Regions from separate parts of the Paenibacillus sp. FSL L8-0494 genome, predicted to be linked through region 4. Evidence: predicted binding sites of a transcription regulator. Region 4 holds the regulator's gene; each other region holds the start of a gene.
What was found. Region 4 encodes Rex, which represses fermentation and respiration genes when NADH is low (regulators of the CRP and FNR family bind a similar motif). Its sites were predicted from a motif close to TTGTGAAATATTTCACAA; they were not measured.

Region 1 (8,060 bases), 2.0 Mb from region 4:
AAAACAGAATCCTTTAGCGTTAAGCTCTCTGAGTGCAAAGGACGATCCGCTTGTTTCTGATCACTAGTTGCCACGGGTGTCAACGACACGCCTTCGATCCATCTGGCATTGATGAAGCCCAAATCACTTTTACATCCGCTTAACACTACGACCAATAACAAAGGTGCTATCCATATTAACCGCCTAATGCGAATCGCCTCCAATACATAAGCATATTCCAATTATAACAGTGTCTATAAATATATAAAAACGACTTTACTAACACGCGATTAAAAAAAGACTACAACCTGCTTATTAAAGCGTGGTTCTAGTCTTAAAATGACAATTGATTAGATTGCTCCCATCGTTTTGAGCCAAGCATCCGCAATAAGTGCATGACCTGCAGGAGTAGGATGTACTCCATCATATGCCCAGTAAGCCGGTTCTGCTTTTACGGAGGCCGCTGCAAAAAGTCCATCTAGCGGAACCAGCGGCGCCCCATATTCACGTGCCAGCTCGCGGACAATATGAATTTTAGGATCAAGATCCTGACGCCAAGTTCTACGATCTTCCGGTACAGGCAAAACAAAAGGCTCTATAAGAACTAATTTAGCATCCAAAGATTTCTGAGTGCGTTTAATCAGGTCCCGATATGAAGCTTCAAACTGCTCGGGAGTGGTTTCTTCACCAGAATCAAAACGGCGCCAAGTGTCGTTAATTCCAATATAAATGGACACCCAAGTCGGCTTCAAATCCAGGCAATCCTTATCCCAACGCCCCTGTAAATCAACAATACGGTTGCCACCAATGCCACGGTTAATAAAAGTAAGATTCTTCTCTGGATATAAATACCCCAGACGAGCGGCGACCATCATTGCATAACCCACTCCAAGCGATGAAGCGTCTTCATGATTACGTCCCCAGTCTGTTATGCTGTCACCTTGAAACAGAATGACATCGTTTTGTTGGAATATCATAAATGAAATCCTCCTCTAACTACCTCTGTTAATATAACCCAATCTATTATATCAAATACAATGAATGCAGCCTACTACGAAACATCAATAATGCAAACATTTCACTAAAAAAACAATAACAAAAACCCCGCTCAGATTTGAGCAGGGTTTAGGGTTAAACTATATTAGTAAGCTAGGCTGAACAATCCTTTAATGTGGGACAAGTAACGGATATTACTTGCTTCCTTCATTAGAGTTGCAGGCAAGCCTTTTAACGGAGTAGAACTTGCACCAACGATGGCAACACCGTCTTTACGGCCTAAGCTAGCAAGTGTACCAGAGTTGATTGGGCTAAAGCTTTCAAACGATTTATTTTTCAAGAAAGCATACAGATTGTATCCGATCAATTCACCCATTTGCCAAGCGATTTGAGCAGTTGGAGGGTATGGACGTCCATCTTCTGCAAAGACCACCGCGCTGTCACCAGCAACGAATACATCTTTGTGGGAAGTGGATTGCAAGAACTCATTCACCGTTGCACGACCGCGGTTAACTTCAAGACCGGATTCGCCGATGAGTGGATTTCCTTGTACGCCACCAGTCCATACAAACGTGTTAGCAATAATTTTTTGACCGTCTTTCAAGTCAATCGCATTGCCTTCTACATTCGTAACAGGAAGACCTGTCAAGAATTGTACACCACGTTTTTCCAAGCTTGCTACAGCACGTTCGATCAATGCATCTGGCAATACTGGAAGGATTTTAGGACCTGCTTCAACGAGCATAAGCTTAATTTCTTTAGGATCAACGCCATATTTTTTAGTAAGTGTAGGCAATACATCCGCGATTTCACCAACAAGCTCAACGCCGGTTAAGCCGCCGCCACCGATCAGGATGTTTGCATCTGCTTCATTTTTCGATTTCGCATATTCACGAATACGATCTTCAATATGTTGATGAATTTTGTTAGCATCTGCAGCTGATTTCAATACCATACTGTATTGTTCAAGCCCTGGAATGCCAAAATAAGCTGTAGTGCTGCCAAGACCTACAACAAGCGCGTCATAAGTTAGTGTCACACCATCAGAAAGAACAATTTGTTTGTTCTCCACAGAAAATGAATTAACCTTCGCGATTTTCAGGTCAATATCTTTACCTGCGAAAAGCTTAGTTAGAGGCATAGCAACAGCACCCTCTGCAACACTACCTGCTGCAAGACGATGCAATTCTGTGATGATTTGGTGGGTAGGATACTGATTAACTACAGTAATTTTAGCTTCATCTTTTTTGAGATACTTGCGTACGGTTAAGGCGCTTAGTAGACCACCATAACCTGCTCCTAGAATGACAATATGTTTAGACATGATGTTTCCTCCGTCCCTTACGAATAAGATATGAAAATGATTATTTCTGCTTACTGCGTTCTCCAGCAACTTGAAGGTATGCATTTACGAAACGGAAAAGCTTTTGTGCTTGCGGATCTTTCAACAACTTCATAAGACCAAAAAGACCAATAACTTCGTTACTTTCATTCGCACGATCTTTTGCTTCGATCACTGTAGCTGCCATATTCTTCGCGGAATGCACTACAGGTTCAGCAAGTTCTTTAATTGCACTTACCGTATCACTTTTCAAGACATCATCCGCTGCGACAGTTTGCACAAAGTCATAGGACTTTGTAAGCACGCCAACAAGCTCAGTTAATTTTGGCAGCTGTTCCACCAAGACTGTTAATGATTCCTGAACTTCTGGTTTCAAGAGCTGCTCTAGAACATCCATTTGTTCCTTGCTAACAGCTACTTTTGGTGATTCTTGTTCAGGTTGTGTTTGAGTGATTGATTCTGACATATCCAAATCTCCTCTGCAATAAGCTTTGCTGCTTAATAGTAATGAAAAACATAAGAACTTTTAACGCCATATTTCTATTATAGCACTTATCAAGTTATAAATGTCACAAAGTTTTTGAATTTCCATAAAATTTTGTGATTTTTATTACATTATAATAAATTATTTAAATTACCAGTGTTAATTAAAACCGTTTGAGTGAATTAATGTACAAATTCATTCAAATTCTTCTCAGTTTTCAATAAAACATCCACAATGTCCATATTCTTCTCTGTTAGAAGTAACCTGAAATAAAGAGAACGCAGGAAGTTCTTTGTATTTATTCGAGTAACGTACTGGCTGTGGCTTCTAGGCCAACTGCCACATTGCGCCAAGTTGAGAATCCAATCGGTTATAGACTGCTGTGGAAGTAAATGATGATCGATGATTGTAACTATAATAGTAGCAATCCGTTCATCTTCTTCCTCCCTGAATATGTATTGATCGTTATAAAGCATCTTTTGAACAACTGTCAGAACCTCTTCCCGCACCTCGGCATCACTCTCCGAGCATAAAACCAGCTCATCCAAGGCGTCTGCGCCATGGGCTGCTGCGTGTGCCCAGCCTTCTTTTTCCATATAACCTCTTAAATCCCGTTCTTCCTTATAATAATGAATTAAACCCTGCTTCACCTTTGTAAATTCAGAGCTATCCAATATAGCCTTTTCCCTATGCCGCTGGAGAATAAGAGCAACAACCAATACAGAAAATGTTCTTGTATACACCGTCTGATCTTCTTTGTTCCCAATGTGATAAAACAGATGCTGCTCGTCAAGGAGTATCCACAGCAGTTCACGAAGCTCCGCATCATTAAACCAATGTTTCTCATTAATCCATTTGTAGAATGTGGAATAAATCAATTCATCACGCAGCACAGGCTCGGGAACTCCTAAATGCTCAAGCATCAACTTCACATAATCCTTTATGTCCTCTCCACTTCTAAGCTCGTAGTCATTCTCTTCGATTCTTTGCAAATCTATCATCAATCGTTCTCTACTATTAATCAATTTATCCACCTTTCATTCACCGTGTTTTTACATATCCTAATATCCTAATTTATGTCCTATTTTTTTACAACAGGGTATTCAAGATTAACTTCAATAAATTTTATCATTGACGAATTTTATAGGCTGTGTTATTTTGAGTTAGTAACATTTAGTTAGTAAATTTACAAATATCAGGTGTTTATATTTTACAACCGAATACATACACAACGGAGGAATACTTATGAGCGCTTTTACAGACTTGATTCAGTCCCGCAGATCCGCTATGAATTTTGTGGAAGGGGTCACCATCCCTCAAAATGAATTAGAGGAAATGTTCTCTTACGCCAGATTGGCACCATCGGCCTATAATCTACAGCATACAAATTACAAAGTGATATCTAACGAGAGCTTAAAAGAAGAAATTCGCGAAGCGGCTTACGGCCAATATAAAATCCATACTGCTTCAGCAGTTATTGTAGTGCTAGGAGATAAGCATGCTTATCAGCAGGCTCCAGAAATCTATGGCGGGCTTAAAGCTTTAGGAGCGATGTCACAAGAGGAATATGATGAGCAAATAGAGATGATTAACAATGCTTACATTGATAAGGATGCTTTTCAAAGAGATGAAGCAATACGTAATGCCTCTCTCTCGGCCATGCACTTTATGCTGATCGCCAAAGATAAAGGCTGGGATACCTGCCCGATGATCGGCTTCGATGCTGATGTTATCCAATCCACCTTGAATCTGCCGGATCATATGGTACCTGTTATGCTGATCACGATCGGCAAAGACAAAAAACATAAAATCAGACCCCGCGGCTACCGTAAGCCAGTCAACGAATTCGTTGAGTTCATCTGATTATAGATACAGCAAAACGTTCCATCCGAGGCAAGTAGCGGGTGGAACGTTTTTTAATTGAAACTCATCATGAAGATAGTCGACCATGCGCTCGTTATATAGAAGAAGTTTTACTTCGCATATTGTAAAATGGCAATCGCTGCTCGTTCCCGTCGTTCGGAGTCATCACAAATCAAAGCTTCTTTCAAAATATTAAGCGCCTTAGAGAGCATCTCCTCATCCAATTGCAGCGGACTATTCACTTCTTGTTCATTAGCAGAAACACCTGTAATCCACAGATCCAAGCGAGCACTTGGTTTTGGACCCTTATATTGTACAACCGGTGCACTTTGGTTAAATAACTCCCGCAGGCCTGTGTTTAGTTCAGAAATCGGCAGACTTTTCAACCACGTTACACCACGCCGATGGCATGTACCCTCGTCAACATTATCATTTAACTCGTTGTAAAAATAATCTCCGAGGTCTCCGAGATGTACCCAATCTCCATCGGCCACCAGCACATAATCTCCATCTTGCATCGTATGTACAAATAGCTGAAGGGCTTGCAGATGTTGCATAAGCTCCGGCTCACTATATTGGTAAGTACCGATTAATCGATCATGAAGTTCCTCTATGCTTAGATTCTCCAGATCCCCTATTCCGGGGTAGCCGATACTCACATAATTATCCTCCAAAAATGTGCTGATCCGCTCAATCCCCAGTGGCTTAGATCCCATCCGAAACAGATTCATATGTCATTCCTCCAAATACTTAATAAAATGCTTATAGTAGCCCTTGGATTTGGGAGTAACAAACCGTCCATCATTCGCAGAATCCTTCATTAGTTTATGAAGATTCGGACCTCCAGTATAGGGATCTACTACGCTAGCCTTCAGTCTTGTCGCTTGGATTGCCTTCTGAGGACAAGAATAAACACAACGCATACATAATAAACAATTTTGACTGAAAACAATTCCTTCTACGCCGCTACTAATATTGGATGTTGGACAGTTGCTGACACATTTTAAACATAGTGTGCAAGCGTCCGTTGTACTCAATCCTTTGGCGAAGTATTTTCCCCCTTGGTGTTCCTCACAATAATATACTGTTCTCAGAACCCGCTCCAACACAGGGTGAATCGGCAGATTTCGTGGTGTTCGGTTTACGATTTCCTCTGCAAACAATTCCACCTTACGCTGTGCGGCTTGGTACAACTGCTTATTCAACCTGTCATCATATTTGATATAAAAATTACATGGCATCGCCAAAATGGAATTGTGAAAAGGGATATATCCCTTCCCACGCAAAGAACGAAGAACCGTATTCGAAGCACCGTTATTGATATAGTGTGGAGAGGATGCCGTTTTGAATACAAATGCCGGGGTTCCATTACATTCAGGCAGCTGATCTGCAAAATGTTCAACAAAACCGGAAGCGCCAAAGCCTAGAACCGGATGACCAATACCTATAAGATCATAGGCTTCATATTCTACAGAACGAGTGCCTTTAATAATATCTTCCACTCTAAACAAATCTACGTCTTGCCCTTTACTTCTTAGCCTTTCAGCAAATTGCTTAGCAATAATCTCCGTATTGCCAGTACCTGAGAAATAAAATATGGCCGTCTTTGCATTATGCATTCCATCCCCTCCCAGATCAAATATACCTCATTCCCGTCTGGGAAAGCTGTGATGCTGAAGTGGGTTTGGGCTATTTCGGACTCAGTTGCTCTTATTTCTATAATTTCGCTCGTTTTGCCACACTATCAGACTCAGTTGCAGCTATTCGCTCAAATGTACTCAAATACTGCAATTAACATATCCTCAATCATGCGTCCTCACAGGAGTAATTAAAAAAAGTGTGGACGAAGATGCGTCTACAGGCAGGATCACCAGCGGTCTTTCTTTTCCCGCGAACCTGATTCTAAGCGTCTCACTATCAATCGCCCGAAGGATGTCCCTGAAATATTTTCCGTTAAAGGCTACTCGAAAATGATCACCCTCTAGATGCTCCAAAGGAATCTCTTCTTTTACATCCCCAATTTCTGCAGTCTTGGACACTAAACTTAGCGTGTTAGAAGGAAGTACGCTGAGCATAACACTCTCACCAGCCAATATAGAAATACGTTCAACCACATGTAACAAACGGTCTGTCTTAACAATCACTTCGGAGAGATACGCTTTTGGGATTAAATTATTGACAGAGGGATAAGTTCCTTCTAGAAGGGCAGACTGAACCCTCAATCCATTAGAAATAAATCTGATCTGCTTGGGGCCTATTTCTAAATCGGTGCTGCTGTCTGCATCATCGCTTAATATTTTTAAAAGATCCTCCAGGCTGCTGCCCGGGATTACAACATCTAAAGGAATTGCACCGTAATCTTCTATGCTTTCAACAATATGCTGGGCGAAGCGGATGCCATCAGTGGCGACTACACGAATATTTCGCTTATCTATTTGAAGCAAAACTCCTGTGAGCACAGGTCTGGTTTCCGATGAAGAGACCGCAAAAACCACTCTTTTAAATATTTGCTTCAGGAGAGTGTTCTTCATGCTTATCTTTTGAATGTTTGGATGATCTATGTATTGGATTCTTGGAAACTCTGCCGCATCCATTCCACATAAACGAAATTGAGTGTTCCCTGATTGAATGTTTAGAATCAATGCCTCTTCGATTTCCAGCCTAATTAGTCCAGGATCAAGCTTACGAATGATCTCATAAAAATAACGCGCGGGAACTACGATCTCACCTGTGTTGTGCACAACCATCGAATCCATCTTCACAGGGAGCTTATATTCAATGGTCATTCTTATATTGCTGGCTGTTAATATCAGACCCTGAGTTTGCGCCTGAATAAGTATTCCTGAAAGAACACGTGAGGAACTATTCGCGGATATGGCTTTTAATGCTGCCTGTAATGCGGTACTAAGAGAATCTTTTGATACATGGATTAGCAAAGACTTCACCTAACTCTCCTTAGATTCCTTTACAAAATGCGCCTCAATAATGTTCCGAAATACTTGAGAGCGAGATGCGTTCTGATCCGCACAAGCCTGCTCTATCTCCTGCCAAACGTCCTCAGATAACGTCAAAGATACCTTTTTAGTTACACCAGTGCTTTTTCTACCCGCACCCTCCCGAAGACCTCCCCTTGTAAAAAGAAACCCCAACTGCCCATCTTTAGTAGCTACACCTACTTTAACTTTATCCTCGTTGTTACTTGCGCTATCGCTAGTGACTTTATCTTTAATTTCGCTAAAATTGCTCCTCTTGTGTACGCCTTCGAATTTATGATCACCCAATCCCTCGCACCTCCGTATTTGAATTTAGTAACTTAAATCAATGCATTCACTAATTTCATAATACCATAATCGCCATTAATCCACCACAAGTCTAACCACAAAAAAAACACCCCAA
Region 2 (8,060 bases), 3.8 Mb from region 4:
ATCGGTTCATCTGCAACATTCGTCGACTGCAGCACAGCATTTTGCGTCCAGCCGGGAACATTAAACAATATGGCCGTGATAAACAAAGCGCTAAAAACCTTTTTCACCCCGATAGAACGTATGTTAAATAAAAGACCCGCCACCACGGTAATCAGAAAAATAACACCGATACTGCGGAAATAGTTGCCTATTGCCAGTAAGAGAGCTGCGAAGAAAATATCCTTAATGGACCTTCTTTTGATAAATCTTATGGCAAAATATAAAGCACTTGTCAGAAAAGCGGTAGCGATCACATCGTTATAGATAAAATTACTCATAAACAATGAAGGGATATAGGTTGCGGCAAACACGAGGATGCCATAATCCTTATCCTTGGACTTATAATTGAGCTCTTTATACAGCATGTAAATCATTAATGAGGTTAAGAGTGAAAACAGAATATTGAATATTTTGATTACCAGATAATTATCCGGAAAGATCAACAACAACGTCTTTAAATATAAAACAATCGAAAAATTAAACGGGAACATATGCAGATAGCCGCTCGTGTCAAACGACGAATAATCATTCCTGTACAGCATGTCGAGTGCCAATGAAAGCACTGTCTGCGAATCATCCGTCGGCAAGCGTGGAAACAGAAAGATAATCACCATCTGGATTGCAAAAGAAAATAGCAGTGTGGCTGGAATGACTATTTTCCAACTGTACTTATTAAGCTTCAGGCACATTTTATACAAAATAACGCTTAATGCCAGCACCCCTGCGATCACTAGAATAAAAAGACCCAGCTGTTGCCTCTCCAAAATTGGCGTGTCCCCATACACGAAATAATTATATTTCGCCCTAATAAAAAAGGAGGATGCGATAAAAAGACCGATAAAGAATGCAAGTATGAGATACAATGTTTTTTGAATTCCTCTTATCATGGAAAACCTCCTTTACGCAATCGAAAGCCCTTTACAATCCGCTGCCCCGATTCATAAAAAGCATTATAAACACCCAAACTGAAAATCCAATGAAAATCGGATGTTTGGGAATTCGCAAGGAAGAGATTTAGAAAGAGAGGTACGCAAATAGACCGCCCACTCACAAAGGTATGCGGTCTATCTGTCGTGTCCTATTTGCTGAAGCCTACCGCCCTTAAAAGCGGCTATTGCCTTGGGAATCGGGTTACATTATATACCCAATCTCCCAGAAAATCCATCCATCCTTGCGTACATCAGAAGAATTTACTATCCATCTTTTTTAAAAACCGATTATCAGCGATTAAACTTTTCACTCTCTTCGTTGTATTAGGCCCTTTCGGTGTGCTACCTCTTCTATTCAGCAAAACCCACCGTAGACATGCCCAAGCTTCAAAGATCTCAAGTTCTTCCTGATCCATATCATTTTCCAATAGATAAGCAGTTCGGAACACATCAGCATAACGCACGGAGATATATATTTTCAGCAGAATAAGTGACCAAGCAAAATCATATCTAGAGTCTCCCAACTGGCCGTTCGTCCAATCGATTATGGTATATCGCTCTTTATCCTCCACTATATTTCCGATATGAAAATCCCCATGAATGATACAGTCTTGCTTCATTGGAGTTTGCTCAACAAGAGTATTCAACACATTATAAATATCAGATTGTTCTTTGGCTTCAGGGAAAAAGTAGCCGATGAAATTGTATTTTGGCAGTTGTATATTTCCAATCTCTTCAACGCGAATTTTATGTATTTTTGCTAATAGGCTTGCGAGTTCCTTCATTTTCCTGGTATTCATTTTATGAATAGGGGTTCCGTCAAAACTTGTTAACAACACCTTATCTCCATCCAAATTGATTCCCCAGCCCACTGGTTTAGAGACGGCTACTCCTCGTTCGGATAGAACATCCAATAAACGATATTGAAACTGGACATCCGGTCTGGATTCCTTATTCCATGTTTTCAGTACATAGCTCTCTTGATCAGAATTAATCCTTATGACCTCAGCTTCAAATCCTTGATCCATTGTATGCGCAGTTAAGCTTTCTTCCTGATTTAATAAGTCGTTTATGATTTCGTTGTGCTCTAGCCAATTTATGAGAGATATAGGAGTTTTCAAAAATGGTTCTTCCTTTCGGAGTCAGCTACAACAGATTTACGCAACCCAAAACTACAAATAACATAAAATAGATTGTTCTATCCAGTACATAAATACAGTATCCGGGCTTTCCTTTTCAAACTTTTTCATTTTTAAATACATATCCATTCCATCAGAAACATCATGCCATAAATCCGTAAATGCAAAATCATATTTCTCCTTAGACATATGTTGTTCTGCATATTCGAAAGCATCTGCTTGGATAAGCCTGATCTTGTGAGCATTACTGAATTGTGGCAGTACATATTTATTAAATAGATCAATGACATCTTGATTTTTTTCAACAACCGTTATGCTTTCAACATTATCTTTTTCAGAAACCATATAAGCATAATAGCCAAGCCCAAGCCCAAACGTAAGAACATTCCCAAACGCTTTATCTACAGCTTCTTTCATTGTTTCTATTTCATTTGGCGTGATGGTCATCCAGATTCTATCATTCTCCAAGACGGCCGGGAACATGAATTCATTTTGAAAAAAACCAACTTGAGGAATTTGTCTTCCCTCTTCTGTCCGGATGATATCATTGCAAACAAAACCTTCAAAAGGTTTATATTTTTCATATTTTAATTCACTATTATTAATCTTTATAGTTGGTATCTTGATATTTTTATAATATGGATTGTCATAATATTCATTTGCCTCAAGCTTATGAAGCATATTGCTAAAATATTGGTTGAACAATTCCTTATCATCAACATTATCAACCGTATCCATCCCAAAAGCAGCAGCCAGCATTAAACCAAAAGCGTATTCATAAGATACACCACAGTTTACGATTTCTTCAATTTCTTCTTTGTTAATAAAGTCGGGGGTATTATTCAAATAGCGGCTTAGTAAAGCAAACACTTTATAGTTATCTTCTTTTACTTTTTCTTTTATTACATTATTAAATTCCATATTCTCACCTATTAATTAGAATTTGTTTCTATGTCTCATGTTAGTCTTTCCGGATTGACTAGTAGGCAATACTCTCATTTTACCATTTAAAAATCCAGAAGAACAAAAACTGCTTTACTAATCCGTGACAGTTACCACTTCTACAGTGAGAAAATCTTACGTCAAAACCTTCTAATTGCAAGGTCTATGATCCATTTTTCGCCTAATCTACTCAATATTTCGTTACCCTATGTTAGAATAGACGACTTGTATAATTTGTGAAAACTTTCACTAATAGTTATGATTGATGGTATACTTAATAAGAAGATGAACTAAAGAGAATAACGATGGAAACTGTGGACGTAACCGTAGAAGATTTGAAGTTAGGAGAATAACAGCGACGCGCGCGCTTCTCCACTTCCAACTCCCTCTGATACTTCCTTTCTTTTTTGTCGGGTTCTTTTGGTACATCTTAAGTACATCTTAATAGAGAAATATAAAAGTGGAGGGTTAACAATGAAAAAGAAAGCAGCTGGTGCTCTGAGTCTCGTCCTCTCTGTCATGCTCGTTACCGCAGGTTGCGGTAATGGAAACGACAAGGTGAACGAGAGCAAGAGTAATAACAACGAGAAAAAAGAAGTTGAAGCCGTCTCCGGGGCATCTGAAGCAAGCTACACACCATTCGATCAATTAAAAGATAAATATGATATCATCATTGTCGGTGCGGGTGGTGCGGGAATGTCCGCGGCGCTTGAGGCCAAAGAGAAAGGCATGAACCCTGTTATTTTGGAAAAAATGCCGGTTGCCGGCGGGAACACAACCAAATCCTCTTCGGGAATGAACGCTTCTGAAACGAAATTCCAAAAAGAACAAAACATTGAAGACAGCAATGATTTATTTTATGAAGAGTCATTAAAAGGTGGCCATGACACTAACGACAAAGAAATGCTTCGTTTCTTCGTTGATAATTCCGCGAGTGCGATCGATTGGCTGGATTCCATCGGAATCCGCTTGAACAATATCACCATTACAGGCGGCATGAACGAAAAACGTACACACCGTCCTGAAGATGGCTCTGCTGTGGGTCAATACCTTGTCAAAGGTTTAGTGAAAAACGTACAAGAGAAAGAAATCCCACTTTTTGTGAATGCTGATGTCAAAGAAATCACTGAAAAAGATGGCAAAGTAAATGGCGTCAAAGTCCTTTTTAACCAAACAGAGGAAAAAACAATTACGGCAGATGCTGTCGTTGTAACCACTGGCGGGTTCGGTGCCAATATGGATTTAATCTCCGAAGTAAGACCTGACTTGAAAGGCTACGTTACTACTAACCAAATCGGCAGTACCGGAGACGGCATCAAGATGATTGAGAAACTCGGCGGCACAACCGTCGATATGGATCAAATCCAAGTTCACCCAACTGTGCAGCAAGAAAAATCCTACCTCATCGGCGAAGCTGTTCGTGGGGAAGGCGCTATCCTTGTTTCCAGTGAAGGAACACGGTTCACCAACGAATTAGATACCCGTGATAAAGTAACAGCTTCCATCAATACACTACCTGAAAAAGCAGCTACGCTGGTCTTTGATTCCGGTGTTAAATCCCGTGTGAAGGCTATTGAACAATATGACAAAATGGGTTTCGTGATTCAGGCGGATTCCATCGAAGCTTTGGCCAAAGAAATCGGTGTTCCAGAGGATAAGCTGGCAACAACGCTTGATACTTGGAACAGCGCCGTTAAGAATAAAAAGGATGCCGAATTTGGCAGAACTACAGGAATGGACAATGACCTGTCCACTGGTCCTTTCTACGCTATTAAAATTGCTCCTGGGATTCACTACACCATGGGTGGCGTGAAGATCAATACGAACACAGAAGTTCTGAATAAAGATGGTGAAGCTATTCCTGGTCTGTTTGCGGCAGGTGAAGTTACAGGCGGCTTACACGGACAAAACCGGATCGGCGGCAACTCTGTTGCAGAAATCATTATTTTCGGCCGTCAAGCTGGGATCAAATCTGCTGAATTCATAAAGGCAAAATAAGTAGATACTAGATACTATAGGCCTCACAGCAAAAAGCTCAAGCATCGGCAAGTTAGCCGCTGGCTTGAGCTTTTTTAATGTAATTAATCGCCAATAGTTCGGATAATAGTATCAAACGGATCTAATTCCAACGTTTGTTGTCCATATTCCGTATCAATCGTAGTTTTTTGAAGCTGGTCGCTATTGTTAATCACCACGAGTATTTTGCTTTGTGGATAATACGCACACTCTGTATATAAATTATCCGTAATATACTTTGTGTCCTTTAACTCATTCCCAGCATAACGAATCACATTTAACAGCAATCTTGTATTTTCAAAGCTTAAGGTGAAAGAAGGCAGGTAGATCCCCTTTCCTTTACCAAAGGCATGGGCAGACAATGTTATCATCCCACTCTTTTCACACAATACCGCTGCCGAGCCATCCGTAAGATAAATGTTATTTTTAGGTGTTATGCTGGCTCCTTCAGGCACTAAATCTTGCTCATCTCTAGCCTCAAATGTCCATCTTCCATGAGCTACCTTGGAGCCTGTATCCTCATCCAGACCAAGCACATGGGCCATTCTGAAAAAGCTGTCATAACCTTCAAGCGCCGAAGGCTGATTGACACCTATAAAAGTACCGCCCTCATAAACCCACGCAGTCAGTAAGTCCACGCACTTATGATCACTCCAGTATTCTCCGCCACTCCATGCTGAACCTGCCGAGCCGGCATTAATCACTACATCACAATCTTGTAATACTCCCTGACGGATATCTTCAAAATCAATGAACTGGACTTCAATCGGCAATCCGGACAAAGCCTCATTGATATGAATCAGATCATGGATATACGTTTCATGGAAATGCCCGGATAAAGTCCACGATCTCAATTTACCCCAAGCGTGTAAAATGGCTACCTTCGTCTTAATGTGATACGGTTTGCCTTTATGATGCAGCTCTTTAATTTCTCTGAATTCATCCGCGATCTTTTCGATATAATCACAAAAATCCGGATAAGGCTCTACAAGATGCAAATATCCGCCCAGTCCAATCCGATCTATAGGCTCTCTGAGCAAGGCGCGCCGGATATTAATCCAATACTTTTTGGCATCGAGCGTAGGGTTACCTCCCTCCATAAACGTAGGAAGCCCTCCCAATCCAACCGGAAATAAATAGGGATGCAGCCGAATCTCATGGGTATCTACTTTTACACCAGAACAAAGCCTTGCCTCATACCCTGAGAACACACATTTAATCATCCCGTCAAAACCAAACTCCTCAAAACGGTCATTGTAAGGCTCCATGCCAACCCAACTGTCATCATAGAAGACATACGCCAGCTTATCGTGCTTATGCACAATATCAATTAATTGCTTACCAAATTCGATGACAAAATCATTGATAAATGCCATATAGTCCAGCTTCCGCTGCTGCGCCGGGATATGACTGACCCGATATTTCCCACCATTCACAAAATCCTCGGCCGTGAGCGAATACCCATATTTCTTGGCAAACAGATCAAGCGCTCTTGAGCTTACCGTAAAATCATATGAACCCCAGTCCGAGAACAAATGGCGATTGCGCTCATCACTGCCCCAGATCCAGGCGAAATTATAAAAGAGGGAGGTAAATCGAACCACTGTTGTTTCCTTGTGCTTATGACACCAATCTTCTATCCAATGGAGTAAATATTTTTGCGTTTCTACATAGATGGGATCAATCTGCATCAGATGCTCTTTTTCCCAGTGATTCGTGGTGTGATTGTACATGGAGATCTCTTCCCAAATCCGATAGACCATGAAGCTGACTGTGTATTTATGCCAAGTTGCAATTCCAGTAATGACTACATTTCCCGATTCCCGCTCATAATTCCACAGTTCTCTTGGAACCTCTTCGCCCGTCGTTCGGTCAAAAACCTGCCAGTACTTAAACGCCTCTTTGGAATCATTCACTCGGAATTGTTCAGCAAAAAAATCCTCCATCAGATAGATGGATAAATAATCTTGTACCGCTACCTTCGGATTTGTTATTAAAAAGCTCTGCTGCAGCTTGTCTGAATTCTGGGACGCCCATTCGTTATGATCTCTGATGATGCAGATTGTAGAATAAATGCCGTATCCTGCGTTGATAATCTCATCGGACAACTGTGTGCCGTCACTGTCACGGATGACATCGGCACCCCAACGTTTAGCTAATTCCAGGGTCAATGCCTCATAACCGGATTCTCCCGGCAGTGTAAAGGCCCCCGTTGTTTTTTTAGACAACTTGGATCCCTCCTATTTAAGCATATCGGATAGAAAAGCTAATGCTAAGCCTTGCCCCCAGCCTTGAATCCAGTCTTTTGGAATATTGCGGTACCCTTCCCGATCCTTCATAACCGCTGTTCCGCCAGAAACACCTAGTACCCGTCCATCTTCACTGATATTGTTCAAAATACCTTTCAGGGCCTTTTGCACATATTTGGTATGCAGCGGATTGCCGTTATTGATCATAGCAGCCGCAATGCCGCAAGACGCGGATACTTCTTCATAAGACTCCTCGTCATCTAGTACAGTCCGCCACAGGCCGTTCTCCGTTTGCACCAGCTTGAGTGCGGCCAGCTGATCGCGCAGCGAACATTCCACGTCCATACACTGCGGATACAAATACCATTCTTTCAAAAGCTTTTTAACTTGCGACATAGTGTATGCGCCCCAAGCATTCGCTCTGCCCCAGAATAGTCCAGACATGTGATCCTGCTTCACATTATTGTAGCCGTGGTACCAAAACCCGCTGCTAGGATCTTGCAGGTATTTGATATGCCAATAATATTGATTCAAGGCATCTTGGATCATTTCCTGATCCTTTAATTTGCTTCCTACACGGAGCAGGAAAAATGCCGCCATAAACAAGGTATCCGCCCATGCCTGTTCTGGAAAATCATTAGAAATAGAGACGGTATGCTGCAACACATGATCTCCGAATCTAAGCGCATTGTTCTGCAGATAATCCACCTTGCTCATCACAATATCCCAATACTTCTGGTTACCAG
Region 3 (8,060 bases), 3.9 Mb from region 4:
TCCTCCTCATATTTGCACATCAGATGTTGCATTGCACCCCCACCTTCCGGGAAAAGCTATATCTGTAGACGATGTATGGAAATTTTAATGCGTTTATCGGTTTATTTTATTTTAATTCGATATCCGCATTAAAACAATACTTACCTCGCATACAATTTGGTTAAATTGTGAGGTGACACCAAAATGAGGCATCGCAAAGAGCCCCCGGGTGACAAAAATATCATTGGAACCCGAGTTGTAGCTATTCGAAAAGCTAAGCGAATGAAGCAAAAGGATTTCCTTGCCAGGTTGCAAACCTTCGGTTTAGACATCAGTCCAACCAGTTTATCGCGATTGGAAGGTCAATATAGACTTGTGCAGGATTATGAGGTGGTTGCCATTGCGAAAGCATTGGAGGTTTCTGTTGGAGAGTTGTTGGGGGAAGGTTAGTGAAGTGATAGTGGGAGATAACTCTCTGTTTTTGGAATAGATCGTTATTTTCATTTAAATAGATACTACATAGATCTGCAAATTTTTTATGCAAAATCCCTGAAGGGATTTATTATTCAGATATAGACACGTACCTACGACGTCCAATAAAATGGAGGCCTGAGGCAATATCTGACCCCCAGATTTTATCCTTCGGTCCGCTTTCAGGTGTCATTCATCGTGCTATGTAGAAATCAAATAATACATAGCTAGAACAACGATATACCAACCTATCGCGTGGAATTCATTCTATAGATTCAAATTAAAAGACAATCAGTAATCTGCAATTTGCAGAAACTGATAGTCTCTCTTGTCTTACAGTCCTTCTTCTCCGTACAAAAAAACCGAGAAATAACACCTTATTTTGAAGTGTCGATTTCTCGGTTGTAGTGTATTCATCCGTTATCTTAATTAGCTAGGTTGCCCTTCCATCTCTCTAATCGATTCATCAACCTTCACCATCATGGAACATTCGACTCTTTTGCGGAAGACGTCACAGCTGAAGTCATAGGTTCCGACCAGGGAACCCGTCGCGTGCAGCGCATTGGCGGGACAACCGCCGCTACAGTAGAGTTTCGCCCAGCAGTCCTTGCATTCCGGCTTCGAGTAGCAGTTGCTCTCTTTAAATTGACATTGCAACTCAGGTTGTGTGATGCCATCCCAGAGATTTCCCATGCTGTACTCTTCATCCCCTACGAACTGGTGGCAAGGAAAAAGCTCTCCCCAAGGGGTGACAGCAAGATATTCGGTTCCCGAACCACAGCCAGTGATTCTCTTCTGGATGCAAGGTCCTTCCGAGAGGTCAAGCATGTAGTGATAAAAGGTAAATCCCTTGCCTTGTTCACCGCGCCCGATCATTTCCTTGGCGAGAATTTCGTACTGATTGTATATCTCCGGGAGGTCCTCCTCGGTAAGTGCATAGGGTTCCTTTGGATCACAGATAACCGGTTCCATCGAAATTTTGTCAAAACCAAGGTCTGCGATATGAAATATATCGTTGGTGAAATCGACATTGTTACGAGTGTAAGTTCCCCGTACATAGTACTCTTGGTCTCCGCGCTTACGAACGAATTCCTGGAACTTCGGAAGAATATGATCGTAGCTGCCTTTTCCGTTAACTGTTTGGCGAAGCCGGTCATGAACCTCTTTCCTTCCATCCAGGCTCAATACGACATTGTACATTTCCTGATTTAAAAACTCGGTGACCTCATCGTTCAGCAGCATCCCGTTCGTCGTAAAGGTGAAGCGGAACTTCTTTTTGTATTCTTGTTCTTTACTTCTTGCATAAGCTACGATCTGTTTAACCACTTTCCAGGCCAAAAGCGGTTCCCCGCCGAAAAAGTCGATGTCCAGGTTTCGATGATGACCCGAATTTTCAAGCAGGTAATCGATAGCTTTTTGTCCCACCTCATAGCTCATAATTGCTCTATCTCCGTTGTATTTCCCCTGGCTGGCGAAGCAATAGTCACAGGACAGATTACAGGTATGCGCAACATTAAGGCAGAGTGCCTTAACATAAGTTTTTCGTTTTTTTAAATCAAGCGAGAGGTTCTCATACTCATCTTTTGTAAAAAGCTGTCCATCATTTATAAGCTCCTCGATATCCACGATGGTTTCTCGAATGTCACTCTCAGAAATGGTGGAATCATGCTTATATTTCTCCAACATCATTGTCACGATTTGGTCGACAGAAGTTTTCTCATAAAGCGCTATAATTTCATATGCTAGGTCATCAACAACATGTACTGAGCCACTGTAAGTGTCGAGCACGATATTGTATCCATTTAGTTTATATTGATGAATCATACTTGCTAATCAAGCTCCTTTTGCACACAAGTAGAAACGGCTTTGCCTTCCTTTAGAGGTAGCATCCATTTCTTAAAAATAGCCGCCCATCAGCAGAGCAATGGGCGGTAAAATTACGAATCCTATCTGTTCATTGCATTTTCACACTTCTGGTTCGCAACGCCGCAAGAAGTCTTACAAGCGGACTGGCAAGAGGTCTGGCAGGCGCCGCATCCGCCGTGTTTTGCGGTATCCATCAGTTTGCGGGTGCTTAAGGTTACGATTCTTTTCACGTTAAATAACTCCTTCTGTAATTTCTTGTGATCACTTTCACTTAATTTCCATGGAACATCGTAGCAACATCACGCAAGTACGTCTATGATGCCCGTCACCTAACAGAGTAGAGAGGGCTTAAACATAATTATCAACGTTAATTTTCGTGCAGTCTTTCATGCTTGTGATCGTAGGATGCGGTAGCAGGAACCAGAGTCAGGGCAATACTAAAAAAGTGAAACAAAAAAAGAGACGGCAATGATGCCATCTCTTTAACAACGATTTTTTCTCATACTTGTCCGTAAAGTCCAATAAATATAAGGATCTCATAGCACTGTATCCTTCCTTACCAGTAGAGCGACACTCTCCACATGCGTGGGTAGACAGTGTGAACAAACTTATATGAGGAGCTTTAAGACACTTCCGGACAGTTTATCTGCTCTTGAATATTCAATGAAGTTATTTATTTTTATAATGTACTACGCCTTAGTTCATAAAAATATTGCACAATCGGATGCTTTAACTTCATCTTCTCGCTCATGTTTAAAATCCAACCGTATTGATAGAAAGCAACTCCGAGCATAGCATCTATGGCGTGCTACAGAGGGACGAGAATAGCCCTCCTATCCATAACCGAACGGATGCTTTTTGTACTCTAAGGGGCTTGAACCGACTCTATTTTTGAACACACGACTAAAATAGTACTGGCTCTTATACCCTACCTTCACGGCCAGATCCCCGATTTTGATATTCGGCATTACGTCATCCAGAATCTCCTTCGCCTTCGATATCCGAAGCTCGGTGACATAGTCAAGGAATGAAGCACCGATTTCTTGCTTCATACGCTTGCTAAGATAGGTTTGGTTGATATGAAATAGCGCTGCTACTCGAGTAATAGACAGCTCCGGATCCTGATAATGACTGTCAATATACTCGGTCACTTTTTGGATAAGCACTGTTCCATCCCCTGTATACCCGGGAAGCTCCCGCTCTTTATCCACCCTGCTTTCATGTGAATGCAAAGGATATTTTGCCTGAAGATGCTCATCGATCCGATGAAGCAGCTTGTTCAGATCACTCTTCGGCACAGGTTTCAATACATAATCGAATGCTTGCAGTTGCACGGCTTGACGCGCATATTCAAAGTTATCGTACCCGCTGATGATGACAACCAGAACCGACGGGCAGCGTTCGCGCAATATATTCATCAGATCGAGCCCATTCATATTCGGCATGTTGATGTCCACAAGACATACATGTGGTGGGGCTTCCTCCACCATATTCAATGCTTCGTTTGCACTTTTCGCTTCTCCTGCAACCTCAAAAAGATACGGACTCTCCTCAATGTATTGTCGCAAGCCTTTGCGAATGATCGTTTCATCATCGACGATGACAATCTTCCACATCTTCATTCCACTCCCCGTCCAAAGGTATTCGAATGACCATAACGGTAATGCCATCTTCGCTCTTCACTGCAAGGCCATATGGCATCCCGTAAGCTAGTCGAATGCGATGGTTTACACTGTATAGCCCAAAGCCTGTGGCAGAACGATCATATGTATCATCAAGAAGGGCTTGATTCATCTGTTCAAGCTTCTCTTGCGGAATCATAACCCCATTATTTTCAACCTTAATGACCAAATAATCGGCCTGTTTATATGCTGTAATCGAAATTTTGCACTTTTGATCCCCAAGTGGCTTAATCCCGTGATAAATCGCATTTTCCACCAAAGGCTGCAGCATGAAGCGAACGACTTGGCACTGAGCAAGCTTTTCATCATATCGTAGCTCGTAGTCCAGAATCTCCTCATATCGCACACCTTGAATATGAAGATAACTCTCGACATGGTACAACTCCTGATCAAGCAGAATGTAGGGACTGCCTGTGCCAAGCCCTAATCGGAAATACGCGCTAAGCGCTTCCACCATCTCCACCACATTGTCTGCTCCATGTTCCGTTGCCATCCACTGGATCGTATCCAATGTGTTGTATAAAAAGTGCGGCTTGATCTGCTCATGAATCAGTCTGAGTTCCATCTCCTTTCGGTCCTGCTCCACAGCGTATAATTGAACAAGCATGTCATTGAAGCTTCGTCCAAGATCGCCGATCTCATCCGAGCGCGTAACATCTGCACGTATGGTTTGGTTGCCGTTCTGCACATTTTCCATTACCTGACGAAGCGACTGAATTGGACGAATAATGGAAGAAGCAAGCAGCATCAGAAAGACGATAAACGCACTACCGATAAGAACGCCTACCAGCAATGCAGTCCGCTGGGTTTTGATCACCGCTAGCGATAGACTTGAATTCGGTACTTCGAGTACTAGCTTCCAGCCTTCCACATTTTGAATTGGAGCCTCAAATACACTCATGTTCTTCTTATCTGCTGCCTCCTCCGCTCCATCTCCTTCACCCAGCTCTCTGCAATCGATGATAAGCTGGCCTGACTGGTCATATAGCATTACATCTTGAGCAATCTCCTTCATCTTCTTAACGGAGACGGCTGCGGCAATATAAGCTACCTCATCATTCACCGATGGATTAACACGATAAAGAATGACGACGATTTCGGCTGCATTCGCTTTGGATACGATCGGATTGCTCACCACATAATTGGAATCTGAATTCAGCAGTTTTCGATAGTAGGGTCGGTTTAGTATCGAAAAAGGCTTGTCCCTTGCTGACCAGGAATTTCCGTGAATATCCACCACACGTATGGATTCGTACTCTACTTGCTTCTTCGCCTCGAACTTATCGAACTCTTGCAGCAATTCATCTCGTGTCCACTGATGGTCCGAAGCTAGAGAAGCAAGCATGTCTATCTCTCCAATGCGCTGATTAAACCAATAATCAATCTGGTCGCTGCGTGCAGTAACCACTTGCTGCGTTAAGTTCTTATTCAAAGGGACAACCGTATGGTTCATCTCCAAATATATTGTTACAAGCAATGCAACGAACAGCAGCAAGAAGCAGCCTCCTGCGATTAACGTAATTTTTAAGTGAATTGATTTCATTGTAATCATAGCCCTTCACAATATCCGTTTCTTACATGCCCGAAAAAGACAAAAAAACACTAATCTGTGCAAATACATAATGCTGTACTAAATCTATAATAGGTCTTGTGCATATTTTCACATGAAATAACATTCATGTCTAGGCTAGAGATAAAGGATTTGCCTAGCAAATCTTCCTCTCCCTAGTGTATGTAACCAATTCACAACAGAATGAAGGAGATATTATGCGAACTCACACGAAAAAGCTGTTATCTATTCTACTAGTCCTCAGTCTTATGTTCACGCTTGCTGCCTGCGGCAGTAAAGATGCAGAACCCGCTGCAGATGCAAACGGAGTTCAAGTCTTTGAAGGAGTTGGGCAAGGTAAACATGGCGATATTAAAGTACAAGTCTCCTTATTAGATAACAAGATCACTGACATTAAAGTGACAGAGCATAAGGAAAATGAAGTACTTGCAGAACCTGTTTATACGCAGCTCAAGCAAGATGTCATGGCAACTAACAGCGCAAAAGTTGATGCCATTAGTGGATCTACAGTTACAAGCAAAGGATATCTCGAAGCCATTCAAGATGCAATTACGAAGTCTGGACTTACCCTTGTCGCTGGCGCTGCAGTCAGTGGAAGCAAAGACAAAGAAGAAGTCGAGCAAACCTATGATGTTGTTGTCATCGGTGCCGGGGGTGCTGGCTTTAGTGCGGCTATCGAAGCGAAGAGCGCTGGAGCTAATGTAGTTCTGCTCGAGAAAATGCCAGCTGTTGGCGGCAACACATTGATCTCCGGTGGTGAGATGAATGCGCCGGACAACTGGGTTGAACGTGCTCTTGGCATCACTGATGACACGGCTGACTTGTTCTATGATGATACGATGAAAGGCGGAGACAACCTCGGGGATCCAAAGATGGTTCGTATTCTTGCCGACAATGCTCTAGCATCTGCCGAATGGCTGCGCGATGATATCAAGGTAGAGTTCTTACCTGATCATCTGTTCCAATTTGGAGGCCATTCCAGAAAACGTGCGTTGATTCCTGTAGGTCATACAGGTGTTGAATTGATTACTAAGTTAAAAGCCAAAACAGACGCTGATCAAATCACGATCAAAACGAATATGAAAGCCGAAACCTTGCTGAAGGACGAAAGCGGCAAAGTAACAGGTGTAACTGCGACTTCAGGTACTGGCGACAAGATCACATTTCATGCGAACAAAGGCGTCATCATCGCTACCGGTGGTTTTGGATCCAATGTAGAGATGCGTAAAAAGTATAACCCTAAAATGGATGAAAAATATATGACTACCGATACACCAGGATCTACAGGTGACGGTATCGTTATGGCAGAAACGATTGGCGCCAAGCTGACAAACATGGAGAATATTCAAACGTATCCAATCTGTAATCCTGAGACAGGTGTTATTTCCCTGGTTGCAGACTCCCGCTTCGATGGTGCGATCCTGATTAACCAAGAAGGCAAGCGCTTCGTTGAGGAATTAGAACGTCGTGACGTTATTTCTAAAGCAATTCTTGCCCAAACGGGCGGATATACGTATCAATTATGGAATCAAGGGATTGAGGATATCGGTAAAACGATAGAAGTTCATCAAGACGAATACGATCAACTCGTTAAACAAGGCTTGCTCTTTAAAGCCGATACGATTGAAGAGGCAGCTGATTTCTTCAAAATCGACGTGAACACTTTGAAAGAAACGATTAATAAAGTAAATGATTATGCGAAAACAGGTAAAGACCTTGATTTCAAACATCGCGGTGGATTGAAATCTCTTGAAAAAGGCCCTTACTACATCGAAAAAGCTGTACCCTCCGTTCACCATACAATGGGCGGCTTGGTGATTGACGAGAAGACTCACGTATTGAATGAAAAAGGCGAAGTCATCCCTGGGTTGTTCGCTGCAGGTGAAGTAACAGGGGTCATTCATGGTGCAAACCGTCTTGGCGGTAATGCCATCGCTGATATCTTCACATTCGGCCGAATTGCAGGCAAACAAGTTGTAGCAGAGTAATCTTATTTTTTGTGTAACTGCTCTATTAAGAGTTAGCCTTAAAAACGTGCAAGATAACTTGTAGAGTGCCGGTTGACTGCTAACTTTCAAGCTGCCCTCTATGACATAGCAAACCGCCCTGTTAGCAACATTGCGAACAGGGCGGTTTATTTATGTATTCGTGTCATCGTCATGAAAAAAATAAGCACTGTGACTAAAAGTGTGACCACGAAGATCTTCACGATTTTTTTATAGCGGAGCCTAGGGGCTACGCTCGTCAATTGCTACAGTATGTTCTATTATTAACGAAATAAAGTAACTTTCCAAAAAACATATTCCTCAAATGATAATATCTTGACTTGCATTACAAGTAACAATTGGATAGTATTTAATAGGTAGCTTGCAATACAAGCTACCTATTTATTTACTCAGTACCTTGTTGAACAATATAGCTAGAGGCTACAATTGGAGGAATGCACGTGTTCACTCAAATGGTTAGAGGGGTGCTTGAGGGATGTCTTCTTG
Region 4 (8,060 bases):
GCCACCGCCGATGACACCAATTTTCTTGAAATTCATAAAAAAGTCTCCATCCTTTCAGGTATCTATACTTTTGTATTGTACCTTGTCTGTCGCAAAAATTTATAAAGCCCGACATATAATGATATCTTAGCATGCCTGAAAAGTAAAAAAAAATAACCAGCATAAATATTTATGCTGGTAAACGCACGCTGTCACGAAATTGACATCGAAATTGCTCTCCAGAGAGCACTTCTTCCTTCATTAAAATGTCAAGGGAGTAATCAAATACATTTCGTTGCTTTTCAAGGTGGTCGTGAGTACGAACCATCAGTTCATCCAAAATTTTACTGTTTTCCTTCATAAGCTCTTCAGTGGTAACCATTTCCAGCTTGGCGATACCCAACGAAGTCAATCCGGATTTCATCATGGTTTCGACAATATTCAGGGCCTGATCAAAATCGCCACGCGAACCTGTGCTTCGTCCGCCATAATACATTTCTTCTGCAGCCGCTCCACCAAGTGCAATCATAATCTGATCTTCGAGATAATCTTTGGTGTACAAATACTGCTCTTGCTGAGGATTGTGACGTACATAACCAAGGGCTTGCCCCCGCGGAGTCAGCGTAACCTGACTAACACTTCCCGGACGCAGCAGCTCTGCCATAATGGCATGTCCCAATTCGTGGATCGCCACCCGTTTTTTCTCTTCGTGATTAGTTTCTCTGTCCGTTTTTTCCCCCATCATAACCTTGTCAATCGCCATCGACAGATGCCGCTGCTCAACCTCTGTCAATTCCTCACGCATCATATAAATTGCTGCCTCATTCATAACACTTTCGAGCTGAGCACCGGAAAAACCATAGGCTTCTTCGGAAATTTTGTCGAGGTTCACATTTGCATGAAGCGGCTTATTTTTGGCATGCAATTCGAGAATCGATTTGCGGCCTTTTTTATCAGGCATGTCCACTTGAATATGACGGTCAAACCGGCCAGGACGCAGCAATGCTGAATCAAGCATTTCTTTACGGTTAGTGGCTGCTACCAGCAGAATGCGCGGCGTTTCGTTGTTATAGATCCCGTCCATCTCAGTCAACAGCTGATTCAAGGTCTGATCATATTCTCGCTGCTGTCCGCCTTCACGCTTACCGCCAATTACGTCAATTTCATCTATGAAAATAATAGCGCTTTGCTTGTTTTCCTTAAGGGCGCGGGTACGGGCATCCTTAAACAAATCGCGGATACGGCCGGCACCGACACCTACGTACATTTCTACAAACTCACTGCCTGATGCTGCCACAAATACAGAGTTCGTATAATGTGCTGCTGCTCTAGCCATAAGGGTCTTACCTGTTCCTGGAGGGCCTGTAAGCAGAATCCCTTTCAAAGGCCGAATCCCGAATTTGCTGATTTCCTCATGCCGGATCAAAAAATCCAACGCTTCACGAAGCTCCTGCTTTGCATTGTCTTGCCCGCCAATTTCTTCAAAAGTAAGCTTTGAAGGTCCATCCTTCTTGCGTTTCTTCCCGGCACCTGCATTTACCGCAAGTCCGCCTCTTAAATGAGCAATGATAAGTAAAGCCGTGAGCATCCCAGCAGCAATAACGATCGGGAATATATTAATGCCTAGAAAAGCCATAAAAATAAACAAGACAGGAACAAATCCGATTAGAATTTCTTTAAGGTATTTAGGCATTATTCCATACCCCCAATGTCGCAGGTTTGCGCGGCAAAATAATAAATTTGCTTTCTTTTCCATTACTCAAGCTTACATAGACATTATTGTCGTCAATTTCTGTTGAGGCTATCACATTTTTATATTGCGGATATTGCGCTTTGAGTCCATCAAGTTCTGTGGGTATAAGTGTATATTTACGGCTCTCCATGGCTTCAGCTACAGAGAACATCGCTTTATCCCAGTATTCATCCAGCAGTTCACTGGAGTTCTGTTCTACATCAAGTTTCAGTGTACGTCCATCAATCATCGATTTTCCTTCTTTAGAGACGTACTGAACCAGTTCACGTAATTTCGTGCCTGGCTGGAGATCAAGTTTCAAAGTGACCTCATTGCGGTTAATACTGATATGAGAATCATTGACGCCCTCATATTGAGATACAATCTTCTGAAGTGGTTCCTGCATTGCAAACTGACGATACAAAAAGAAGCCACCAAACAATAGAGTAGCCGACAGTAGAGACGTTATCAGCACAGGTACAAGACGTAATTTCAAGAAACGTCCTCCTCTCAAAGATGACAAAATATAAAGCTCAGTATAATAATTTATAGCTACTTGAGAGCTCATCAGAGAGACTGAAGTCTCTTATTGCTGTTCTAATTACAAGTAGTAGTATATCACAGGTGTATATACTAATTTCAAAATAAATGTGAATATATTTAAAATTTAATTTTTTAAATATTTCCATCAATACCAAATATATTCCTCGTTTTCGACAAAATCGGCCTTGATTTTTAATCAATCGGCCTATTTTTGTATGTGAATTTAAGAGAATATTCGGTGATAACCACCCATTCAGTATATCACTTAGTATATCACTTTTGTACATCAAATAAATGTAAACAAGCGAACTTATAATAAGTTCGCTTGTTTACATTGCCACCCTTAATTTCCTTATGTTCGGCTTAACTTTTAGGTAAACTGTAACCTTCACCCATTCGGGACCCATCCGAAAACCGATAAAATTGATAATAATACCGACCGCTCTGTTTATAAAAAAGCTGCCAAGCATACTCTCCGTTATATACTCCCGGCAGCAAGCGTTCAATCGTTATGTCCGGAAGATCAGCTTTGATAATGCCGCGTATTTGGGCTTCTGAGGTTCCTTTACTTAGTTCCTCAGCAAACACTGCGTCGTCGCCTTCAGCATATTTTCCATCTACCGTAAAGCGGACCCAGACCATAAGAGCAGTCCCGGCTTCATTTTTTCCTGTTAAAACCCAGTACACTGCATTTTCATCCCAAACCGATTTTTGTGCTTTGGTTACCTCTGTTAGACCCGCTCTGGTTTTGGCAACATCCTTGGCGATATCCCGCTCGTTCCATTGATCTTTCATAATATAGGCATAGAACTGGATAAGTCCAAACCCCAGGAGCAGAATCAGAACTGACCCCAGGAGGATCCATTTTTTCCTTTTCTTCAAGGTACAGCTCCCTTTCTAGTAATATATCTTTTTTGATTATATAACACACCCGCGTGTTTATCCAAAATTTCATAATTTTCTAGCTTTCCCAGCCTTTAAAATGTACAAAAGGCCGCAACTTTTGCTAAAAGCAAAAAGTCGCAGCCTATTATTTATTCGTTATTATCCAGACTTAACGCTTCAATAAACCTTCGAAGGCTTCTTGCGCTTTACGCCGGATAGCTTCCTCATCCAGGGTTAAGCATTGTCCATGCTTGATGACCTGTTTACCATTCACCCACACATGCTCAACATCCTTAGCGCTAGCAGAGTAAACTGCATGAGACAACAGATCTGTGTGTGGCAGCAAATGCGGCTGATCTATATCAATTGCAATGAAATCAGCTTTCATCCCAACAGCAAGTCTACCTACATTATTTAAAAAGATGGACTGGGCGCCATATTCTGTAGCCATACGTAGAGCTTCTGGAGCTGGAACAGCCGTTGGATCACCGCTGACACCCTTATGAATGAGAGCTGCAAGCCGCATCTCTTCAAACATATCCAAGTTATTGTTGCTTGCCGCGCCATCCGTGCCAAGAGACACCTTCACACCAGCTTTTAGAAGATCAGTAACCCGAGCCACTCCGCTAGCCAGCTTCAAATTACTGCCCGGATTATGAGAGACACCCACATTATGGCGAGCCAAGATCTCAATCTCTTCATCATTTAAATGAACACCATGTGCAACTATCGAGGGACGTGTGAACATTCCAAGCTTCTCTAAGTGAGCTACAGGACGCAACCCGTAATCCGCCACATTTTGTTCCACTTCACGTTTCGTTTCGGACATATGCGTATGCATCGGTAAATCCAGATCATGCGCTGCCTGCACGAACTTAACCAGGAAGTCCGGAGGGCAAGTATAAGGGGCGTGCGGCGAGATCATAGTAGTAATTCTACCGTCCGCCTTTCCATGCCAGTTACGGGCAAAAGAAATCGCTTCCGCAAGCTTGTGATTCTGTACATCCTCTGGACATAACCCGATCACACCACGCATCAATACGGAACGGATACCTGATAACTCAGCTACCTCAGCTACTCGGTCCATATGATCATACATATCGAGGAAGGTCGTAGTTCCACCCTTCAGCATTTCCAATACAGATAAGGAGGTTCCCCAGTATACATCATCACCGGTGAACTTTTCCTCCATCGGCCACATTTTCTCCTGAAGCCACACTTGTAGCGCTAAATCATCTCCATATCCACGCAGCAAAGACATCGCCGCATGACCATGTGTGTTTACAAGTCCAGGCATGAACAGCAGACGACTGCCATCAACCACTTGCACTCCAGCTTCCATCTGAGGCTCTTCTTTTCCTATGTAAGTGATTAAATCATCTTCAATAGTCATATATCCACTCAGAACCGGCTCATCCGTTCCCGGAGTCAGAAAATACCCGCCCTTAATTATCGTTTTATTGCTGTTCATGTTCGCTTTCTTCCTTTCCATCCCGCAAGTAATAAGCAAGACTTTGCAGATCAGTTGTAAAATCAGCTGCATGCACCCGGATATTCGGTGGTGTCTTCAGAATCACAGGGGCAAAGTTCAAAATCGCTTCAATCCCAGAAGAAATGAGAATATCTGCTACATTTTGAGCTTCTGAATCAGGTACGGTAATAATGGCAATGCGAATACCTTGCTCACGAATCGTGCTGCCTAGTTCATCCATTGGTTGCACAGTAAGGGAGTTGATCTTACGTCCAACCTTAGGAGCGTACGAATCAAATATAGCGGTGATTTTCATTGTATCTTTAAGATATGCATTGTAATTAGACAAGGCATGTCCGAGATTACCTGCCCCTACTAAAGCTACATTAAGCTGTTGATCCAGCTTCAGAATATGACGGATTTTCTCAATAAGATACGTTACATCATAGCCGATACCTTTTCTGCCGAAGTCACCAAAATACGCTAAATCCTTACGAATCTGTGCGGGATTAAGATCCAGCTTTTGTCCAAGTTCCTGAGAGGAAACTGTTAATATTTCGCGATTCTGGAGATCATTCAAAAAACGCAAATACACAGGTAGTCTGCGAACAACGGCTTCTGATATTTTATCCGATTTCATATTTTTCCTCCTAAAAATAGTAATGTTCTTGTGAAAATCCATATTCAAACGTATACCTCTCCTTATTAAGGGCGGTACTGTAACTTACCGCCCTTAAGGATAAGGAGGAGCTAAACTGAAGACGAGCATTTTAAGAAGCGCCGCCATCCTCTAGCCATTCCGCTATGCGGGGGACCATTTGATCAGTCAGCATATGCTCCATTTTGGGACCAGGCAATGAATAAAGGAAATACTTCCCGTAATGAGATTCAATAACCCTTGTATCATAAACAATAACTATTCCGCGATCCTGCGCCGTGCGAACCAGTCTTCCGAATCCCTGCTTAAAGCGAATAACCGCTTGAGGAACAGACAATTTCATGAACGGATTCTTCTTCTGAGCCTGCAATAACTCCGACTTCGCTTCCGCCAACGGGTGATTCGGCGGTTGAAACGGAAGTCTCACGATGGCCAGGCAAGTCAGTGCTTCACCTGGAATATCTACACCTTCCCAGAAGCTGCTCGTCCCCAGCAGAACGGATGCTGCACTGTCCTGAAAGCGGCGGATCAGCTTGCTCCGGCTGCCACCTTCCACGCCTTGACCAAGCACCGTAATCTCTTGTGAGGCCAAAGCCTCTTTAAGCGGATCATATACCTGACGCAGCATTTTATAAGAAGTAAACAGAACCAGCATCCGCCCACGTGTTGTTTTGGCAGCTTCTGCTAACGACTGTACGAGTGTATCGACAAATCGAGCATCGCCCACACTGCCCTTCACACTAGGAAAATCACGCGGTATAACTAGCAGCGCCTGCTCGCGATACTTAAAGGGAGAAGGAAGGAGTGAAGTCATTAGACGTCCCTCTTCCGCAGCTTCGTTAAGTCCGAGATTATCAATCATAAACTGAAAAGATTTATCTACAGACAGCGTCGCCGAGGTAAGCACGATGCTTTTTTTCTTATCGAAGAACAACTCTTTAAGCTGGCTGCTAACATCCACAGGGACGGCATACATCTGCAGTGATTTGCTGCGGTAATTTCCATTTGCCTCCAGCCAATATACTACATTATCGTCATTCAGCCCCATAAAGAATCTTACTTGCTCACGTATGGAAGCCAAATCCTTAAATAAACCGCTAATATCAGTAACAAGACTGTCTGCTGAGGATTGGCTTTCCTGGTCACGCATCTCATTAAGCATTTTATCACCCTTACGGATGATGTCGCTTAACGTCAGATTCATAGTGTTCTCAAGCGCAACTAATTCATCCCAATCCTTCGGCTTACGGGCGGGAAGCAAACGCATAACCAGTTGTCCCGCTTCCCCTGCTGCTGCATCACTGCGTTCCGGCAAAAGGCTGAACAGCTTGTCGCTGAGTGCATCCCAGGTTTCTTTGACAGTAAGCAGATCCGGGTAGATCCGATCGATGACTCCGCTCCATTCTGAAGCCTCTTCACTGCCTGACGACTGTAAGATCTGGCGCAGAGCAGGAAGCTGTCCGTTTCGGCTATCTTTATACAGTCGCGATAACGTGTGTGCCACAGTGAAATGCTTCATATGCATGCCAAGATGTTTACCAGCCACATCTTCTAAATGATGTGCTTCATCAATTACAAGATGCTCGTAAGCTGGAAGCAGCTGGTGCCCAGCTTTAACATCTGCGAATAGCTTGGAGTGGTTCGTAATGACCACGTCAGCAATCCCAGCTTCATGCTTGGCCCTATGATAATAGCATTTGCGGAACCAAGGACAGGAACGTCCCAGACAGGAATCGGTATCGCTTGCCACCGTCTCCCAGAAATCACCGCCCCGGCCGCTTAAATTCAGCTCTTCATCATCCCCTGATTCACTTTGAGTGAGCCATACGATCATCTGAGCTGCAGTAAGCGCATCTTCCCTTGGGCTTATAAAGTCCTTTTTATTAATTTTATGCTCAAACTTACGCAGACACAAATAATGTCCTCTTCCCTTAAAAATAGCAGCTTTAAACGGAAAAGGAACTACCTGCGTTAACAAAGGGATATCCCGCTCGCGCAATTGGTCCTGCAGATTAATGGTATGAGTGCTGACCATGACTTTTTCATTGGTGCGAACGCTTTGATAAATGGCAGGCAACAAATAACCGAGCGATTTACCGGTTCCTGTGCCCGCTTCGATCAGTAGGTGTTTGTCTTCGGCAAGTGCCGTCATCACCTCATTGATCATAATATCCTGAGCTTCCCGGCTTTCATACTGCGGTAATGTGTCTTTAAGTCGTTTGGTTACTTCGTCCATATAATCAGTAAAAGATAAATTCGCTAGCGGATTCTCTACATGCTCATCTCTAGGTGGCGCTAACTCCGTCCAGTCTCCTACTGCAAGCGCTAATTGACGATAGAAAGTCAGATCACCTTCGGGCTGTAGCGTCTCCGCTTCCCGCTCTCGCAGCAGACCATCAAAGTACCAGCCCAGATCACTATCCTCTTCGGTAAACAGCTCACAGAGTCTCTGGATCGTAAGCAGCGGCAGCTCGTAGAGCTCCTCCAGACATTTCAACAGCACTAAAGCAGTCGCAAGTGCATCACTATCTGCCTGATGCGGACGATCATGTGTCACTCCAAAATGAGCACTGACAGAGCCTAGCTGATAAGATGTGAGCGAAGGAAAGCAAATTTTCAGAAAATCAATCGTATCCAAAATCCGCCCTTGAAATGGCAAATAACCACAACGATCTAAAGCATTTTGTAAAAAATGGAAGTCGAAAGCGACATTATGCCCTACAAGCACAACATCATCCAAGAGCGGAACAAGCTCCATCATCATCTCATCCAGCTCAGGCGCATCCTTCACA

Region 1: NYE35_RS11885 (DUF1641 domain-containing protein) is a predicted target of Rex. The motif match lies at 2,916-2,933, and genes of this name have one in related genera.
Region 2: NYE35_RS03955 (flavocytochrome c) is a predicted target of Rex. The motif match lies at 3,284-3,301, and genes of this name have one in related genera.
Region 3: scfA (six-cysteine ranthipeptide SCIFF) is a predicted target of Rex. The motif match lies at 2,572-2,589, and genes of this name have one in related genera.

The regions. Positions count from the first base shown of each region.
Region 1 covers NZ_JBBOPQ010000001.1:2,670,634-2,678,693, reverse strand. Annotated here, with positions in the region: gene NYE35_RS11900 (hypothetical protein) at 1-161, opposite strand, end outside; gene NYE35_RS11895 (SGNH/GDSL hydrolase family protein) at 330-956, opposite strand; gene NYE35_RS11890 (NAD(P)/FAD-dependent oxidoreductase) at 1,121-2,299, opposite strand; gene NYE35_RS11885 (DUF1641 domain-containing protein) at 2,340-2,783, opposite strand; gene NYE35_RS11880 (DUF2785 domain-containing protein) at 2,984-3,826, opposite strand; gene NYE35_RS11875 (nitroreductase family protein) at 4,047-4,664, shown strand; gene NYE35_RS11870 (hypothetical protein) at 4,775-5,395, opposite strand; gene NYE35_RS11865 (EFR1 family ferrodoxin) at 5,399-6,283, opposite strand; gene dnaN (DNA polymerase III subunit beta) at 6,467-7,609, opposite strand; gene NYE35_RS11855 (hypothetical protein) at 7,610-7,945, opposite strand.
Region 2 covers NZ_JBBOPQ010000001.1:863,666-871,725, reverse strand. Annotated here, with positions in the region: gene NYE35_RS03970 (glycosyltransferase family 39 protein) at 1-926, opposite strand, end outside; gene NYE35_RS03965 (aminoglycoside phosphotransferase family protein) at 1,220-2,089, opposite strand; gene NYE35_RS03960 (spermine/spermidine synthase domain-containing protein) at 2,141-3,028, opposite strand; gene NYE35_RS03955 (flavocytochrome c) at 3,524-5,047, shown strand; gene gnpA (1,3-beta-galactosyl-N-acetylhexosamine phosphorylase) at 5,131-7,293, opposite strand; gene NYE35_RS03945 (glycoside hydrolase family 88/105 protein) at 7,306-8,060, opposite strand, start outside.
Region 3 covers NZ_JBBOPQ010000001.1:831,110-839,169, reverse strand. Annotated here, with positions in the region: gene NYE35_RS03820 (hypothetical protein) at 1-32, opposite strand, end outside; gene NYE35_RS03815 (helix-turn-helix domain-containing protein) at 184-429, shown strand; gene scfB (thioether cross-link-forming SCIFF peptide maturase) at 880-2,274, opposite strand; gene scfA (six-cysteine ranthipeptide SCIFF) at 2,397-2,546, opposite strand; partial or broken gene NYE35_RS31375 (SF0329 family protein) at 2,996-3,076, opposite strand; gene NYE35_RS03800 (response regulator transcription factor) at 3,150-3,932, opposite strand; gene NYE35_RS03795 (histidine kinase) at 3,907-5,493, opposite strand; gene NYE35_RS03790 (flavocytochrome c) at 5,766-7,556, shown strand; gene NYE35_RS03785 (PadR family transcriptional regulator) at 8,027-8,060, shown strand, end outside.
Region 4 covers NZ_JBBOPQ010000001.1:4,690,689-4,698,748, forward strand. Annotated here, with positions in the region: gene NYE35_RS21285 (3-hydroxyacyl-CoA dehydrogenase family protein) at 1-36, opposite strand, end outside; gene NYE35_RS21290 (AAA family ATPase) at 170-1,672, opposite strand; gene NYE35_RS21295 (hypothetical protein) at 1,665-2,207, opposite strand; gene NYE35_RS21300 (cell wall elongation regulator TseB-like domain-containing protein) at 2,618-3,136, opposite strand; gene NYE35_RS21305 (amidohydrolase) at 3,309-4,610, opposite strand; gene NYE35_RS21310 (redox-sensing transcriptional repressor Rex) at 4,597-5,250, opposite strand; gene dinG (ATP-dependent DNA helicase DinG) at 5,381-8,060, opposite strand, start outside.